DNA from 3 places in the Microcoleus sp. N9_B4 genome. Region 2 is predicted to be linked to each of the others. Evidence: riboswitches for the same ligand, from Rfam matches in the RefSeq annotation. Region 2 holds a riboswitch; each other region holds the start of a gene.
What was found. A riboswitch is a leader RNA that binds a small molecule or an ion and turns the genes downstream of it on or off. The one in region 2 is predicted to bind cobalamin.

Region 1 (6,213 bases), on a different contig from region 2:
GGTGAACTCGGAAGATTTCTCAGATTAAAAAAGATAGCTTGATTGGCGCATTCCAACAGGAGAATAATATCCTTAAACGGATTATAATTATCCACTTCTTGAAGGATATGAGCATTCATGTGATGATGCTGGAGGATCACCGTATCAGGAGCAGCCAGCCACGCATTTAGGAATGGGGCGAGACGGGAACGCGGAACAAAATAGGAGTTAAATGTTTCACCTGCTACTCCTAAAAGTGGAGAATTAAGACTGCAAATTACTGCTCCGCGTTCACCTCCTAAGTAACCTATCCAGGCGTTATAACCCAACGCCAATAAATTAGTAGCAATAAAGTCTTGCTGCCAATCGTAACCGTTCATTTCACTGTCCATCTTTTTCTAACAACTGCCAAAGCTGGATTTGATAACAGAGATTTGGTTGAGGCATTGGGAGAATAGGGTAAGTTTTAGGAACTCTGGCTTGGTGAGAATTCGTCCCAGCGTCTACAGACTTGTTCGTAACAATCAGCAGGTGCGATCGCCATTTTTCTTAATAAATTGACCTCGATTTGACGGTTAACTTTCAGCACCAGCAGAATATCTTGCTCAGGATTGTAGGTGGCAACTGCTGCCTGAACCGATGAAATAGTCGATGAGTCAAGGGATAGCGATCGCAAGTAAAACCCCATCAAATTCGAGGGGATAAACTGAAGTGTGAACGGAATTGGTTCAAAATTTATAACTGTAGAATGAATAACTTTAGTATCCACATCACAAACCACAACTCCCCGTCCAAAAGACTGAAATCCCTTCCATCCTGTATAACCAATCATCAGCAGATTTGTGTGAATGAAGCCATGTTGCCAGTAGCCAAAGTTTCCCTGCCAGATGCTATTTTCCGGTCGCATTTACTTCCTCCCGCAGCGTTTTTGCAGCTTCCACCATATTTTTCAGGGCCGGAATTACTTCTTCCCAACGCCGTGTTTTTAGGCCGCAATCGGGATTCACCCAAATTTGCTGCACAAGTAAATTGGCAATTCCTGTTCGCAACTGCTGCAAAATCTGTTCTGTTGTTGGCACTACTGGACTGTGGATGTCATACACGCCGTTACCCACTTGATAGGTGTAGCCTGCGGCGATGATTTCATGCAGCGTTTGGTTGTTGCTGCGACTATTTTCAATCGAAATCACATCGGCATCTAACCGTTCAATGTCTTTGATAATGTCGCCGAATTCGCAGTAGCACATATGCGTGTGAATTTGAGTCTGGGGATGAGCGACTGCGGTTGCCAAACGAAACGCATCTACTGCCCAAGACAGGTATTCACTCCAGCGTTCTATCTTCAGAGGTAAACCTTCGCGTAATGCGGGTTCATCTACTTGAATTACCTTCGCTCCTGCTGCTTCTAAATCTGCCACTTCATCGCGCAATGCCAGTGCAATTTGAAACGCTTGTTTCTGTCGAGAAATATCAGTGCGCGGATATGACCAATTTAAAATTGTTACGGGAGCTGTTAGCATTCCTTTAACTGGTTTTTGCGTCAATGATTGCGCTACTTTAAACTCGCGTACCGTCATTGGGGCCGTGCGAAAGACATCACCGTAAATAATCGGCGGACGCACATACCGACTGCCATAGCTTTGCACCCAGCCATTTTGCGTGAAGGCAAATCCATCTAACTGTTGTCCAAAGTATTCCACCATATCGGTGCGTTCAAATTCGCCATGCACTAGCACATCCAGCCCAATTTCTTCTTGGAGTTTAATGCTGTCGGCAATCTCAGTATCGATCGCTGCTTCATACTCTGGCTGACTCAATTCACCCTTTTTATACCGTACTCGCAGTTGTCGCACTTCTGATGTTTGAGGAAATGAGCCGATCGTTGTGGTGGGAAAAATGGGCAGAGAAATCTGTTTTGACAGCCGCAAACCGTAGGATAATTCCCGTAGAAAGTCATTTGTCGTAATGCTTTTCATGCGTGACTGCACGGCAGGATTTGCTGGACTAAATTGCTCGAATTTTGTCCAGGAATCGGTAATCTTGGCGCGATCGCTCTCAGTTTCTTCTCCTGCTAAACTGCGTGCCAAAAACTTCACCGCTTGCAGTTTTTGTTCTGCAAAACTAAACACATTGCGGAGAGGTTCTGGCAACTTTGTTTCCCGTTTGGCATCGTAGGGAACAAACTGCAATGATGCCGACGGCTGAATGACGATATTAGGCGTAATTCTCTGAATGTCTTGCAGCACTGGCAGCAATTGTTCTGGACGGATTTGCCAGATGTTGCGGGCATCCACAATGCCAACGCCCAGATGCTTATCTGGGGGAAATCCATATTGCTTGAGTAAATCTAAATTGCGTCCGCGAGTGAAGTCTAAACTAATCGCAGTAACAGGCAATGCCATCACCCAAGAATAAGCTTCACCCAAGTCCTCAAAGTAAGTGACAAGATGCAGCGGTAAATCGACTTTAACAAAGGCTTGATAAGCAGTTTGATAGTGTGCTTTGAAGTTGGTCGCATCTCCCAGAACTAAGGCTGGTTCGTGTATCTGCACTTCGGCAACCCCAAGGGCTTTTAATTGCGTCAAGAGTTCGATGTAGCGCGGCAGCAATTGCGCTAGAGAATCGTCCATTGCGCCATCTAACCGACTCAACCGCAGTAGCGTACAGGGGCCAAGAACGATCGGCACTGCCCGCTCCCCTAACGTCGCTTTTGCCCGCTGCACCGTCTCCAGAAAATCGCTGAAATCGGCTGGTTGCAGTTGGGTTGGAATTTCTGGCACGAGGTAGTGATAGTTGCTATCAAACCATTTGGTCATCTCTAGGGCCGGAATTCCTTCTTTGCCCCGTGCCATTGCAAAGTATCGATCGAGTCCTGATAACCCCTGAAAGCGTTTGGGAATTAGACCTAAACGAATTGTCCAGTCAAGCACGTGATCGTAGAGTGTAGTATCGCCTGCACCGATGCGATCGATGCCTGTCTGTAGCTGTGTTTTCCAGTTTTCTATTTCTACAGTTTGAACAGTAGACAGTAAAGTATCTGCCTCTAATTTGCCACTCCAAAAACCTTCCAAAGCTTTCTTAACTTCACGGTTTTTACCAATGCGGGGATATCCAAGAGTTGCCGTTAAAATTGACATAATTTCTCCTAAGTTGGGGTTGTCAATTGATTTATCAGTCCATAGAAACTCAGTCGGAAACCAACAGGTATCCGATGCCGAATTTCCGACAGCAATGCCATTAGATTGCAAGGCGCATCAAAGGCAAAACCATCTGAATTTCCAACAAAGCTATAAAAAAGCTGTTAGAAATTACAGCAGGCAAATGCCCAGCAAGATTCCTTGCATCTGAAACTAGATAATGCTGTTCATGCTAGTTTTTCAAACTTGCTATCTCGCCCTAGAAACCAATTCCACCACAGGTTTCTCGCGGGTTAAGGAGTATAATCGCCGATCGCGCAGCGTCTCTGAAAAAGAATCGAATTGAAAACAAAATGCTGAATACATCCGTACCTCGCAGATGGGTTAAATGAAACGATACAATCGGCGGGCATCCTGACTAAGAAACGATTGTACGCTTCATCACAGTTGCGGGACAGCGCCGGGTTCGCACCGGACTTTCCCCGTTTCCTCTAGTGGGTGATCTCCACCAGAACCGATTACTTCTGACAATAGCACATTTCTGAAAATTTGCAACCCCTCAGACAAATAGCGCGATGTATGTATAGTTTTTCGATCGACTGTTCATCTGTTCCCACGGTCGCCGCCTTCTGGTAAATGGGTTATTGTAGTTAACGAGTTCGATCGTTCCGCAAATCTAAACGGAGGACATATCGCGCTTTATTTTTAAAATCCAGTGGTGTAATCTAGTGAATTTGCAAAAAATCTGGCTAAAATATCGAGTTTTTCAGGCAGTTGTATTCTTAGGATTGGGTTTGCTATTAACCATCGCCCTTTCGCTTTCTTTGGGTGCGGTGCCGATGAGTGCCGAGCAATTGTGGCAAGCATTTCTGCACCGAGGTGATGCTGTCAATCAAACTATTTTCTGGGAATTGCGTTTGCCCAGAGTTGCGGCTGCGCTGACGGTTGGTGCGGCTTTGGGAATGTCGGGGGCTTTGCTGCAAGGTTTGCTCCGCAACGGTTTAGCCGATCCTTTTGTATTAGGAATTGCGGCGGGTGCGGGGTTGGTTGCGATTACCATGCTGACTTTGGGAATATTTCAAACTTGGCTGCCTTTGGCGGCTTGGATAGGTGCTATTTTAACTTCGATCGATTTTATCGCCGAATCAAAGCAGTTGGGCTGGAGATTTGCTGGGTAAGTTTAACGTGAAAAATGTCGCAGCCCAATTGCAAGGAGATAGCCCCGTGCGAGGCTACGTGATGCTTTCAGCGGAAAAGGTTTTAGAGGCTAATCCTGAAGTAATCATTATAGTCGATCGGGGTGAGGGAATTTTAGACCAATTTAAATCTGATTCATTTTGGAATCAACTAATACCAATTTTAAAAAAGAATGCAACAGTATTCTTGTTCCCCCCCTTAGCAAGGGGGGGCTAGGGGGGGTCGAAGAGTGTTGCACGATTTTAGAGAAATGGTATAACAGCCACCAAAAATAATCTAGTTTACGTTTTTGACTCCTATGGATTGGTCAACCCAGGTAGTATCGAAAAAATTGAGCAAGCAACTGCTCAACTTAAACAAGTTCTAGCTAAAAAGTAGAGATCCGATTTTGAGAGATAAAAAATCTCTAGAAATCCTGCAACAAATTGACTACAATTTCTCTAAAAGTGAGAAAGCTAAAGGCATTCCAAAGCCCGCAGCGATCGGAAACCTGGTTTTTGACACTGACTCTTAATGCTGTCGGATCGATCGGATATCTTGCACCATTGTCAGCAACAGGCAAGATGCCTGTTCCACAAAAGATAAGTTTTCTTGTGGAACAGGCATCTTGCCTGTTCATAAAAGGTTAATGGAGAATAGTGCAACATATGAGATCGATCGCCCTCAAGAAGCTAGATCCAGAGGTGGCAAACCGCGCAACTGTCGCAGCGAGTTGATACACATCTGACAGTCGCAGCCAAACAGCGCCACCGCCGCATCGCTTTCTTCTTCCGAAAAATCCAACATTGCCACCTGTTCGTCAGCAGGCCGCTGCCAACTGATTCTTACTTTAGAATTAGCAGCAGCTTTGCCAGGAAGCCGCACGCAAGTCAGGCGCTGAGTGTGGGGCGATCGCACGCAGCGGGGCGAATCAGCCGCTTGGCTTGGTGTTTCGCCAATTTGAGCGGGATTGGCGATCGCGCTCAAAGACATCACAGAGCCAAACAGCGTCGGACTTACCAATAAAGTGAGGAGCAATCTATTCATTTGTCGTCTTTAAGAACTTTAACGTATACAGTAGCCGATTATCTGTTGCAATTCAACAAGGTGTTCGTCCCATATCAGTAAGATTTGCCGTTATTAAGGCTTAAAAGCCCAATATTTGCCGCCCAAATATCTAATAATTTTCCGGGTATTGGCAACCAGCATTTTCTGATAAGTATCACCTTTGCTCCCCTGTTTAAGATTTGTTGCAATTTGAGTAAATTTAGCTCGCCAGTGATAGCAAATTCATCCAATGCGGGTAAACTGATTTCAGCAAGGACAACTCAAAGCAGCGAACAAGTTTACCTCAAAAACTAGGTGGGGAGTGATGAGTACAGTTTTAGTTGTGGAAGATTCCCGCAGCCAGCGGGAGTGCATTTCACATCAGTTGAGATGCAGCGGATTGAATGTAATTCAGGCATCTGACGGTGTGGAAGCGCTGGATAAAATTGAGAAAAATTGCCCTGATTTAGTATTATTAGATGTCATAATGCCCCGTCTGGATGGCTACGGGGTTTGCCGTTTAATAAAAGGTAATCCCGAAACTCGGAACATACCGGTGGTATTTTTAACAGGGAAGGGACAGCAGTTAGGTTTATTTGCGAGGTTCAAGGGCGATCGCGCCGAGGCTTATGTTAGCAAACCTTGGCAGCCGAGGGAACTTTTGGCAACGATCAAAAAAGTGTTGCTCAATGCCAATATTAAGTTCGATCGCGCTTCTGCAGACGCTTGGACGGAATACGGAATTTTAAACTTAAATACAGTAGAACTTTATCAAAGCCATGCCGATGCTTGGACAAAATACAGTTCCCAAATTATTAAATTGTACGATTCCAGCTTAGCAGCTTTCGAGCAAGCTTTGGCAATTGAACCGAGT
Region 2 (6,213 bases):
AGTAAGGATGGGTTGTTAACGAGTAGGGTAATACAGTTGATCGAAGAACAGGTAGGGTAATTATGAGCGTTAAGCGAATCATTTATCTCATCCTAGCAATTCTGGGGCTTGTATTGCCTTGGTACTATAACTTGCAGTTTTTTAGCAATGCTGGTTTGCTCGACTTTGTAAACGAAAGTTCGGCTAATCTTGCTGCGAAATCGGTAAGTTTAGATTTGTTTATCGCCACTGTAGCCGGAAGCACTTGGATGTACGCTGAGTCAATCGATTTTAGATTTTAGATTTTAGATTTTCGATTGAAGCATTGACCCCACGGATAAATTCGGGGGCTTGTTTATCAGATACAGGTTTTTTATTTCTGGACGGATGAATCCGGGGGCTTGTATCCTGGATGCTTTCGGTCAAAACGATTGGATATAAGTTTTGTAGGGGTGTACATACTTCTGAGTTTGCTTGTTTCGTTTTCATGTACATTCCCGCTTTTCTTGTTTGTGCGGGAAACCAAGCTGGAAAAATCAAGTGAAGTCTCAAGTTGAAAAGTTGCTTAACAGGTTAGTGCCACGCAGCACAATAATTCGGTGCAGGCGATCGAGATATTGTACAATTTCCGGTAAAATCACCGTTATAGGTTTGTAGTGACGAGGGAATTACTCAGAATTTTATGAGGATTAAATTCCTCACTACAAACCAACTTAATGGTTGTCGTTCGATGTGGCATAATACTAATAGCAATTTCACTCATTTTTTGCTCAAAACTTTTGGCTTGAGTATCATTCCCCCTGCCCAACCTACTACTGCATTGTTTATAGAAATTGCTATTATATCGTTCCGGTTGTATCGATATTTTTCAAAGGTTCAAAAAGTCCGTTGTCCCGAAAGCATAATTTTACTCAACAGTCAACAGTCAACAGCCAACAGCCAACAGTCAACAGTCAACAGCGAACAGCCAACGGTCAACAGTCAACAGTCAACAGTCAACAGTCAACAATCAACAGTCAACAATCATGAGGACTGCAACCGGAATTGAGATTACGCAATAGCATCCGAACTGGCAAGAGTCTCGAATTGCGCCAATAGCATTGCCTCACCATTATTTGGAGTTCCAAAAATTTTAGGTAACTGACCTGTTTCAGCGAGAACTTGTCTCACTTCTCGGTTAGATACATCGGCTAGATTTTTGTTATTTAGAATCGCATTAACCGCAGCGATACCCACACCTTGACCAACTGCAGCGTTGAATTCAACAATTCTGCCGGCCGAACAGGCTAACCCTTCAAATCCAGAACACGGACTGACCACTGCCAGGTTAGGAACGTTTTTAATTAATGCGTGGCGGATGCCAATATTGAAGGTAGGCTTTTTAAAAGCCATACTTTTAAACCATCCTAGACTGTTTGCTTTCTCGCGAATACCCTGGATACCTCCGCGGATATCAAAATGATAGCTAAATGTTCCCAGTGCCTCATTAGCAGGTACGCCACCTAACAGCATTTGTGCGCCAGTTAAAGGTTCTACAACTCCCGTCACATTGCCGACGTGTCTGATATAAAGTTCTGAGGCATAAGTAACAGAAGTAGCCCCCAAACTCCTCAGCCAAGTTGTAATAAATAACATCTCTCTTTGCATATTAGCCGTGGGTTTGCTCCCGCTTTTCGCTAAGGCTTCGGCTTCGCTGGCGGTGACTGCAAATAAAAGCGCATTCCACGAATGTCTTTCATTTGGAAGTATTGCTATATTTCCCCGATCTAAAATTACGCCGGTTTCAGGAAAAGATAGCTTTATTCCTCTAAAGGAGTGGTACGCTACAGACAGAGCCAGCGACCGAACATCGATGTAATCGTTTCCCACCCACAGAGTTTTGAGATTGCCTTTAGTGTCCCTCATTTCCCGCCGGAGTTCTTCTGCTAGTTGGGCATCCTTGCCAGCAGCGTACAGCAAAAATTTTTGACTCTCTGAATCGGCTAGATTTGTGAAGCGTTTTAGATAAATATAATCGAATTCTTTCAGTGCTCTTGCACTGAGTCCTTGCGTTTCAAAAACGAGGGTGACTGGAAGTTCTGAATTAGGCAGACCCAATGTTTCAAATCCCTGCAACTTTCTCACGCCGGCAGCTTGAGCTAATTCGGCATTGACAGTGGCATCAATAAATTGCTTGCCGGCATAAACTACGCCTTTAGAGGTGGTTATACTGGCAATTTTTTGCCCTGCTTTAGTGACTGATTGAATTTCTACTTTGCTGAGGAGATCTGCCCCAGCTTGTACCAGCATTTCTTTCAGCGCTGCACTGGCTTTGCGGGAGTCAAGTGCAATTGCCTTAACGCCGGATTTTTGTAAAAATTCTTTATAGATTGTCGCCGGTGAACCAAAGGTATCTAACTTTAAAGATTGTTGAAGTTCTTCACTAATCTGAGTTCTATCTAAATAAGCAAGACCGCCTCTTACCAAATGCCCGCCAATTCCTTCTTGCAAGCTTGCTTTCGACATCAGCAGAATTCGCGGATAACGCTTTGTGCGGCGACGATATTCTCTGGCCGCCGAGATAACAGCTAGAACTCCTGGAACTTCATCACCAAAACAGATGACATCGTAAGAACGCAGATCCATGACCATTATTTAATAACCTCTCCTGATTTTCATCTTTTCGAGCTGGAGCTCAATGTTTGCCGTCAAACTCTCTGTTTTTCGCAAATCTAGCCCCATTTTCCCCGATTTTTGCGATAAATATTCACATATTCCTGGATTCAGTAACTGGGTTTTTTCCAGAAAAGCTTTCGTTGAGGACGATCGATCTCGGTTAAAAAACCCGGTTTGTGAGCCTCAAGAGTGTGTAAGTGTTGTACTCTTGACTGCCATCAGCCCAGATTATCAGGATCTATCCCCAACTCCCGCAATCGCTGAGCTAGTCGATCGGAACGTTGGGCCAATCGATCGGCGCGCTGCGATTCCTGTTGGGCGCGCTGCGATTCCTGTTGGGCGCGCTGCGCTGATTCTTTCACCTGTTCTTCAGGAGTCAGATAACGTTTTCCATCGGCATCATACCAATACAACCACTCCCTTGTCACCCCAGAATAACTTCCCCTTTCACAACCAATCCCCAAACCAATTTCAGGCATCCAAACTGGATTTCCTGACTGTAACTCGTACTTCCCATTGACTAACTTGTGTACTTCCAAATGAGGTTTACGACGGCGGCGGGAAGAATAAATGACGTAATAAAGTACGCCTAAAGCTTGATATTCCTCCAACTTTGTGCTGTATTCCTTGCGATAAGTTGGAGAAACTACTTCTAGCACAAAAGTCGGCAGAACATTTTCATCCCACAGCACGTAACTGGGACGCAATTCTTCATCATAAAACCTTTCTACACCTAAACTTAAAAAAGCATCGGGCACAATGGGAGGTTTATCGGGGTGATGATAAATACCCATATCTATGCCAAAAAACCAGTCCATGCGTTCTGCCCAAAGTATGAGCAATATTGCTTTTAACAACCCTGGTATTAGTTCTTGCAGTTCGTTATCCACAGGCGTTTCATCTGAGTCTGGTAGTTCATCGGCTGAGGGCCAGTGCCTCGGAAATTTGTAATCTAACATGGCGGCTTTCCTCAAAACTCATTAATATTATACCGTTGATTTGTTGAGCGATAGTATTTATGGAACGAACCGCGAAGACGCGAAAGAAGAGAAGATGATCGGTAATCTCGACTGAGTTGAGCTGAATGAATTTTTGTAAAATATTTGCTGAGACTTACGCGATCGACTAAACTATGTCTAACCAGTCGGTTCTAATGGGGAGCAGCCGTTAGAGGAAACGGGGAAAGTTCGGTGTAAGTCCGGCGCTGTCCCGCAACTGTAATGAGAGTTTTGTCGCTTTCTGAGTCAGGATGCCCGCCGATGTGTTAGTTTACATAGTCTCATCTGCGAGGTTCAGTGTGAAGGCCAGAAATCGGAAATTGGTCAGCTTGGGATTGATGGCTGGCTTGAGTTGTTATATTGTCCTGGGCACGGCAACGCCCGCCGCAGCTATGCACATTTCGGAAGGTTTTTTGCCGGTGCAATGGGCTGCGTTTTGGTGGATTGTGGCGCTGCCTTTTTTTGCAGTAGGTTTGCGCTCAATTACTCGTATTACAAAAGAACACCCGGAACTTAAACTATTGCTAGCTTTAGCCGGTGCGTTTACTTTTGTACTTTCTGCTTTAAAAATTCCCTCGGTAACGGGGAGTTGTTCTCACCCAACGGGTACCGGTTTGGGTGCAATTTTGTTCGGCCCTTCGGTGATGGCTGTACTGGGGGCTTTAGTTCTGCTGTTTCAAACGTTACTGTTAGCGCATGGTGGGCTGACAACGCTGGGAGCTAATATGTTTTCGATGGCGATTGTTGGCCCTTTTGCTGCGTATTTTATCTATAAATTGCTGTTGCGAACTGGCAGGCAACGGGCGGCAATTTTTTGTGCGGCGGCTTTGGCAGATTTGCTGACTTACGTGGTTACTTCGATTCAGTTGGCATTAGCTTTCCCCGCAGCAAGTGGCGGTTTTATGGCTTCGTTTCTCAAGTTTGCTGGCATCTTTGCTATCACTCAAGTACCCCTTGCGATTAGTGAGGGATTGCTGACTGTATTGGTCTGGAATTGGCTGCATTCTTACGGGCAGCAAGAGCTAAAAACTCTCAAGTTATTGATGAGACAGGAGTCATAAGCCATGAGTCAAAAAAACACAAGAAATCAGCAAGCTACTTCACAACAAAATTGGATGTTGGTAATTGCTGTTATCGCGCTTGCCGTTATTCCCCTAGTTTTTGTCCGGGGTGAATACGGCGGAGCGGATGGGGAAGCTGAGAAAGCGATTACGGAAATTCAACCGGACTATCAACCTTGGTTTAACCACTTTTTTGAGCCTGCTAGCGGAGAAATTGAAAGTTTGCTGTTTGCGACTCAAGCAGCGCTAGGGGCTGGCGTAATTGGCTACGCGATCGGGCTTTATAAGGGACGCACGGAATCTCATAAATCTGATGATGAATCGCCGTCGGAATAAATGGCGAATAAACGGCGAATAGAATTCGCTTCTACACATACAAAGTCCGCCTGCGCGGACTGGAAGACTTTGGAATGAATCATCAGATTGATAGTCTGGCTTATACAAATCGCTTGCGGGGATTGCCGCCAAGTCACAAGTTATCCTTTGCGATCGCCCTGTTAATTCTGTCTCTAGTTTCTGGGGCGATCGTCCAATTGTCGATCGCCCTTTGGTTGGCCGTCTGGATCGTCGTCTATGCGGGTATTCCGGGGAAACTGTATTTGCGGTTGCTGTCGCTACCGTTGATGTTTTTGCTGACAAGTTTGCCTGCTTTGGCGATGGGTGCGGTTGAGTTAAGTCAAATCCAGGAAATTCAGTGGGATATTTGGCAAGGTTGGGGCATTAGCATCGGCACTTTTTATCTGTATGTGAGTCGCACTGGAATATACCAAGTGAGCTTGCTATTTGCCCGCGCCTTCGCATCGACAAGTTGTATGTATTTCATCCTCTTGACAGTTCCATTTACCGAAATCTTGCAAATTCTCAGACAATTACGCTGTCCAGAGTTGGTCACAGAACTGCTATTACTAATGTATCGGTTTATTTTTAGCTTATTGGCGATCGCCGATGAACTTTGGATTGCCCAAAACTCCCGCTGCGGCTACCGCACTTGGAAACTAGGAATGCGTAGTTTAAGCATTTTAATCGGGCAATTGCTTCAGCGAACTTTGGAAAACTACCGTCAAGTTTCGTTGAGTTTAGCGTCACGGGGCTTTAATGGAGAACTGCGCGTTTGGAATTCTTACCCTTACAAACCTTCGCGAAGATATACATTAGAAGCTTTGTTTGGTTGCACGGTTTTAACTTTGTTAAGTGTGGTATTTCAACGCTAAATTTATTGTTATTTCTGGACGAATGGGGGCCAGAAACCGGGTTTTTTACCGAACCTGCGAGCTATAACGTGTCTTTTCGTAATAAAACCCGGTTTCTTTGGTCGGAGTGGGTAAGTCCTGCATTATATTCACGATTAGTGGCGGTGGTTAATATCAACGAGACTTACGCATCACAAGCAAAGAAACCGGGTTTTTACTGAATCTGCGGGTTGTAACCAAGTATTCTCGCCAAAAACCCGGTTTCTGACTACCCGCGCGTCCACGACTATTGTTGATAATTCTCCTATTCTCGTTAGTTTAGCGGGCCGG
Region 3 (6,213 bases), on a different contig from region 2:
GCCGCGCCAATCGATCGACTAAAAGCCTAATTTTTCTAACACGGGCTTAGTTGAAACAATATGTCGATCGAGTCCTAGTTTTTTCGGCTCCACACCCAAAGCCAAAGCCACCAACTGCGACAAATGCAACACAGGCAAACCCAATTTGCGGCCGATTACTTTTTCCACCTCCGGCTGTCGCGAATCCAAATTTAAATGACAAAGCGGACAAGGCGTTACCATACAATCAGCCTCATTGTCAAGAGCATCTTGAATATGTTTGCCTGCCATCTGAAAAGATTGGTTAGTGGCATAACTCGCCAACGGCCAGCCACAGCACTGCGTCCGCCCTCGATAGTAAACGGGAGTTGCGCCGATCGCCCGAAACACATTTTCCATCGATTCCGGTTGGTGCGGGTCATCGTAAAGCAGCTTATCCTGAGCTCGCAGCAGATAGCACCCGTAAAAAGACGCGCACTTCAAACCCGAAAGCTTGCGGGTGACTCGCTTTTGAACTTCCTCTAAACCGTAATCTGCAACGATCGCCCACAACAGATGCTTCACCTCGGTACTGCCTTGATAAGGCGAACAGCCTTGTTTTTCCAGTAAACCGTTGACTTTTTCTATATAGTTGGGATCGGTTTTCTGAGATTCTTTGAGGCGATCGTCCACATGACCGATTACCCCTTGACAAGTGCTGCAATGCGTCAGCAAAGGCAGATTCAGTTCCTCAGCCAAAGCAATATTGCGAGCGTTGACAGTATCTTCGAGTAACTGCGAATCTTCCTTGAAAGTGCCAGAACCGCAGCAGGAAGCTTTTTTTAGTTCCACCAGTTCAATCCCCAACGCTTGAGTGAGCGCCATTGTAGACAAGTAAAGTTCGCGGGCCGCCCCTTGGGCAACGCAACCGGGAAAGTAAGCATATCTGAGAGTTTGGGATGGCATAGTCGTTTCTGCTGGAGACACAAGGTTCGGGAAAAGAAACTTGAGCCGAAGTCGGGAGGCTTCCTGCTTAGTTTTTCCTCTTTATAATTAACCTATCACCGCCTAGCTAGGAGCCAATTGTCAGCTTTTCTCAAGCATTTTGAGTTGATGACTGACGCACCATCGACCCAAAATTCCGGTTCCTCAACGTTATCAGGTGGCTAAACGAGATGATTGATTTTGGACTATTGGGGTTTGTTTTGCCTTAGTCGTAGAGTTGCTGCGATCGTCGGTGTCCCAATTGTCGCTGGCCCGTGTCACTTAGAAAAGCGGCTAGCCTTTCTCCTGCAGATCCCCCTTTCGGATAAGATTAGATACGCAGCAACCAATGAGGACACGATGTTATGAGCCAAGACGACATTTTTGCTAGAGTCCAGAAAATTGTGGCAGAGCAACTGGAAGTCGATAAGAGCGAAGTCAAGCCCGAAGCCAACTTTGCTAACGATTTAGGAGCAGATTCCTTAGATACAGTAGAGCTGGTCATGGCCTTGGAAGAAGAGTTTGATATTGAAATTCCCGACGAAGCAGCCGAAGGAATTACTACGGTTCAAGCTTCTGTAGATTTCATCAGCAGCAAACTTACAGCTCCAAAAGCATAAAATACCTGTCTTTTCCCCTAAGAGGAGAGAAGTTAGAAAACTGGAAACTCCTCTTTTGTTCTGCGTTCTGGGTGTTTAATTTTTTGAAACTGAAATCATGACAAATTTAGAGCGTAAGCGCGTTGTTATCACGGGTCTCGGCGCGATTACACCGATCGGCAATACCTTGTCCGAATATTGGGACGGGTTGCTTGCGGGGAAGAATGGTATAGGCCCGATCACCTTATTCGACCCGTCGCGGCACGACTGCCGCTTTGCCGCAGAGGTGAAGGGTTACGACCCACACGACTATTTAGAGCGCAAGGAAGCAAAGCGGATGGATCGCTTTGCTCAATTTGGGGTGTCAGCGAGCAAACAAGCTCTTGCTGATGCGAAGTTTGAGATTAACGACCTGAACGCAGAACAGGTGGGTGTCATTCTTGGCACTGGCATTGGTGGCCTGAAGGTTTTAGAAGACCAGCAAGAGATTTATCTGAATCGCGGCCCCGATCGATGCAGCCCGTTTATGATTCCCATGATGATTGCGAATATGGCCGCGGGCCTGACGGCGATTCACACGGGCGCTAAGGGGCCAAACTCTTGCACGGTGACGGCCTGCGCTGCGGGTTCAAATGCGGTGGGTGATGCGTTTCGCCTAGTTCAGGGGGGTTACGCGCAAGCCATGATTTGCGGCGGTACGGAAGCTGCCGTGACGCCTTTGTGCGTGGCGGGTTTTGCTGCGGCGAGGGCGCTTTCGACTCGCAATGATGACCCGACTCATGCTTGCCGTCCGTTCGATCGCGATCGTGATGGTTTTGTCGTCGGCGAAGGTGCTGGCATTCTGATTCTAGAAGAAATGGAACACGCTCTGGCGCGTGGCGCGAAGATTTACGCAGAAATCGTCGGCTACGGTTTAACTTGCGATGCGTATCACATGACTTCTCCGGTACCGGGGGGGGAGGGTGCGTCGCGGGCGATGGCTTTAGCGCTCAAGGATGGGGGTTTGACGCCGGATCAAGTGAGCTATATCAACGCTCACGGCACGAGCACGCTTCCCAACGATTCTACGGAAACGAAAGCGATTAAAAAGACTTTGGGAGACCATGCTTACAAAGTAGCAATTAGTTCTACCAAGTCGATGACGGGTCATCTTTTGGGCGGTTCTGGGGGAATTGAGGCGGTGGCGACGGTAATGTCGATCGCCAATGACAAAATCCCGCCGACAATTAATCTGGAAAATCCCGATCCTGAGTGCGATTTGGACTATGTTCCTCATACAAGCCGCGATCTAAAAGTTGATGTAGCGCTGTCGAATTCTTTTGGATTTGGTGGCCACAACGTGACTCTGGCATTCAAGAAGTTTGTTCAGTAGCGGGCAATTTGAAAGTTGAGAATAAAAAGGTGAAAAATTAATTTTTCACCTTTTTATTTTTAGATAAATTTTAGATTTGGCGATCGGCTATTAAGTAAATCAAATTAACTTAACCTAAAATGCGATCGCGCCTTAGATCCCCGCAGCACTTTAACTGCTGGGAGGTTCTGCCTATTCTGTTTTTTGATTAGCCATTACTCATACCATGTCCGGGTGAGCGCTTGACTCAAAACGCTTACTTGTCATGAGTCAAGGGCAACGAAGTAAGCGCATTGCCGAAAGGCCGAGATTATTCTTCAGTTCCTTCAGGACTCTGAATAACAACTACTCAAGCGGACTTGATATCACTTAGTTTCTTAAGAGAAACAGTTCTCGAAAAATATTTTTACCCAAACAAAAAGCGCCCCTATTACTAGGAGCGCTTTTTGTAATCTCAGACTAAAACTTAGCCATTGATAGAAGGAGCAACCAAAGCTACAGGAGTGACTTCACTTGCAGCCAAGTCGAGAGGGAAGTTGTGAGCATTGCGCTCGTGCATCACTTCCATACCCAAGTTAGCGCGGTTGATCACATCAGCCCAAGTATTGATGACACGACCTTGAGAGTCGATAATCGATTGGTTGAAGTTGAAACCGTTCAAGTTGAAAGCCATCGTGGAGATACCCAAAGCGGTAAACCAGATACCTACTACTGGCCATGCACCTAACAAGAAGTGCAAAGAACGGCTGTTGTTGAAAGAAGCGTATTGGAAAATCAAACGACCGAAGTAGCCGTGGGCTGCAACGATGTTGTAGGTTTCTTCTTCTTGACCGAATTTGTAACCGTAGTTTTGCGATTCGGTTTCGGTTGTTTCACGAACCAAAGAGGAAGTAACGAGAGAACCGTGCATGGCGGAGAACAAGCTACCACCGAAGACACCAGCAACTCCCAACATGTGGAAGGGGTGCATCAGGATGTTGTGCTCGGCTTGGAACACAATCATGAAGTTGAATGTGCCGGAGATACCCAAGGGCATACCGTCTGAGAAGGAACCTTGTCCAATTGGGTAGATCAAGAATACTGCGGTGGCTGCTGCAACTGGTGCAGAGTAAGCGACGCAGATCCAAGGACGCATACCTAAGCGGTAGGACAATTCCCATTCACGACCCATGTAGCAAAATACACCGATCAGGAAGTGGAAAATTACCAATTGGTAAGGGCCGCCGTTGTACAACCACTCATCGAGGGAAGCTGCTTCCCAGATTGGGTAGAAGTGCAAGCCGATGGCGTTGGATGAAGGAACAACAGCACCTGTGATGATGTTGTTACCGTACATTAAGGAACCTGCTACTGGTTCACGGATGCCGTCGATGTCCACTGGAGGGGCAGCGATGAAGGCGATGATGTAGCAGATGGTGGCGCTGAGCAAGGTGGGAATCATCAAGACTCCGAACCAACCTACATAAATGCGGTTGTCGGTGCTTGTTACCCACTCACAAAAGCGTTCCCAGACGTTGGCGCTTTCGCGCTGCTGTAAGGTTGTTGTCATGGTTTTATGATTGCTGTATTTGGTTTTCAATGTTCGGATGATGTTTCTATTATTAACGGTTTTGTTAACGTTTGTAAAGGGGTTTAGCGACAGTTAAACTGATGACTGCGATTAGGAAAACTGATGAAACCAGAGAGATGGGCGATCGCCAGAAGTTTTGTTAAGAAAGTTGAGGGTTTTGCTTTCTGTGCGTCAGCTCGTGATACCTTTCTAAAACCTGAAAGCGGGAAAGTCCGGTGCAATTCCGGCGCTGTGCCGCAACTGTAAAAGTCAGAATGCCGATTTCGGGGGCGCTTTGTGGGCGTTTACTTTTGGATTCCCTGCGTAGCACGGGGAGGAGATTATTTGTTAGCTTTGACTGATTTGCCGACTTGTCCGGGTTTATTTTACGGTTCCCAAGCCCGAGACGGAGTTTTATCAAGAATGCGGATTCCGGGGGGAATTTTAAACGCGCAGCAGTGTTGGACGATCGCGGATTTGGCAGATCAATACAGTACCGGCTGTTTGCAAGTGACAAATCGGGCAAATTTGCAAATCCGAGAAGTGAACTCGGAAATTGCCCCAGAAGTCTGGAACCGCTTGCAGGAATTGGGGATAGCGTCTCGCCGCGTGGAAGTTGACCCGATTCGCAATATTATGGCAAGTCCGACAGCCGGGATCGATCGCCAGCAGTTACTCGATACTCGCCCGCTAGTGAAAGCTTGGGATGATTACCTGCAAACGCATCCCGAATTATCGGAACTTTCGCCTAAGTTCAGTATTGGCCTCGACGGCGGGGAATCGGTTTCGATCCGCGATTTACGCAACGATATTTTATTAGCTGCTGAAGGGCGTTCAACCCAATCAGAAATCGTTTTTCGGCTGCATTTAAACGGCGAAAAAGGAATTTCAATCCAAGAATCGCAATGTATTTCAGTATTAGCCGCCCTCGCTAGCACTTATCTTGAATACACCAAAAATCAACCTCGAATTGATGGCAAAAAACCGCGTTTGCGTCACCTGCTGGCAGATTGGGGCGCTGAAAGTTATCTAGAAAAGGTACAGCAGAATTTACCATTTTTATTGCAATTCACATCTTGCACCTTTCCCCAAAACAGGCAAGATGCCTCATCTGAAAAATCCCTCCCCAATCACCGACATCTCGGCATTCATCCTCAGCGACAGTCCGGTTTCTCCTACATGGGAATTGCACTGCCTCTCGGTAGGCTAGAATCAAAACAACTGCGGAATTTGGCAAATTTAGCCCAAAAACTAGCCAGCGGTACCCTAAGACTTACGCCGTGGCAAAATCTGTTGATTTCCGATATCCCCAACTCCCAGCTTTTTGAGGTAAAACAGCAAATCGCCGATTTGGGATTGCACTCGTCGGCGACTCGCCTAGATTCGTGCTTGGTGGCTTGTGCTGGCAGCAGCGGCTGTGCGTCGGCGGCGACAGATACTCAAAGTCACGCCCTATCAATGGTGAGGGATTTAGCGCAAAAATTGACGATCGACCAACCGATTAACATTCATTTCAGCGGTTGCCAAAAGTCGTGCGCCCAGCATCGGCCAATTGATATCACGCTGGTGGGAATTCAGATTGAGCGAGGAGACGAGACGATCCAAGGTTACAAGATTTATGCGGGTAGAAAAGATTTGCCGTTCGGGCGACCAATTTTTCCGGCTGTGAGTGCGACCGAAATGCCCCATACGATCGAGCGAATGTTGCGGGTCTATCAGCGGTTTCGAGAGCCTGTGGAGTCATTTGGTGAGTTTGTCGATCGGCGGGCGAT

Region 1: another riboswitch for cobalamin. It lies ahead of metE (5-methyltetrahydropteroyltriglutamate--homocysteine S-methyltransferase); the one in region 2 lies ahead of QUA43_RS01075 (energy-coupling factor ABC transporter permease).
Region 3: another riboswitch for cobalamin. It lies ahead of cobG (precorrin-3B synthase); the one in region 2 lies ahead of QUA43_RS01075 (energy-coupling factor ABC transporter permease).

Annotation. Positions count from the first base shown of each region.
Region 1 is NZ_JAUBRC010000004.1:95,194-101,406, reverse strand. Features, by position in the region: gene QUA43_RS03905 (hypothetical protein) at 1-359, opposite strand, end outside; gene QUA43_RS03900 (hypothetical protein) at 446-886, opposite strand; gene metE (5-methyltetrahydropteroyltriglutamate--homocysteine S-methyltransferase) at 870-3,116, opposite strand; cobalamin riboswitch at 3,504-3,650, opposite strand; gene QUA43_RS03890 (iron chelate uptake ABC transporter family permease subunit) at 3,845-4,294, shown strand; gene QUA43_RS03885 (hypothetical protein) at 4,302-4,529, shown strand; gene QUA43_RS03880 (hypothetical protein) at 4,720-4,932, opposite strand; gene QUA43_RS03875 (hypothetical protein) at 4,977-5,339, opposite strand; gene QUA43_RS03870 (response regulator) at 5,665-6,213, shown strand, end outside.
Region 2 is NZ_JAUBRC010000001.1:238,360-244,572, forward strand. Features, by position in the region: gene QUA43_RS01045 (pentapeptide repeat-containing protein) at 1-5, shown strand, start outside; gene QUA43_RS01050 (DUF2834 domain-containing protein) at 63-281, shown strand; gene QUA43_RS01055 (DUF2834 domain-containing protein) at 411-536, shown strand; gene QUA43_RS01060 (hypothetical protein) at 868-1,008, shown strand; gene QUA43_RS01065 (FAD-dependent oxidoreductase) at 1,030-2,604, opposite strand; gene QUA43_RS01070 (Uma2 family endonuclease) at 2,853-3,593, opposite strand; cobalamin riboswitch at 3,763-3,909, shown strand; gene QUA43_RS01075 (energy-coupling factor ABC transporter permease) at 3,971-4,693, shown strand; gene QUA43_RS01080 (energy-coupling factor ABC transporter substrate-binding protein) at 4,697-5,029, shown strand; gene cbiQ (cobalt ECF transporter T component CbiQ) at 5,104-5,904, shown strand.
Region 3 is NZ_JAUBRC010000002.1:135,398-141,610, reverse strand. Features, by position in the region: gene QUA43_RS01845 (CoB--CoM heterodisulfide reductase iron-sulfur subunit B family protein) at 19-924, opposite strand; gene acpP (acyl carrier protein) at 1,308-1,562, shown strand; gene fabF (beta-ketoacyl-ACP synthase II) at 1,660-2,913, shown strand; gene psbA (photosystem II q(b) protein) at 3,359-4,441, opposite strand; adenosylcobalamin-variant (AdoCbl-variant) riboswitch at 4,651-4,730, shown strand; gene cobG (precorrin-3B synthase) at 4,739-6,213, shown strand, end outside.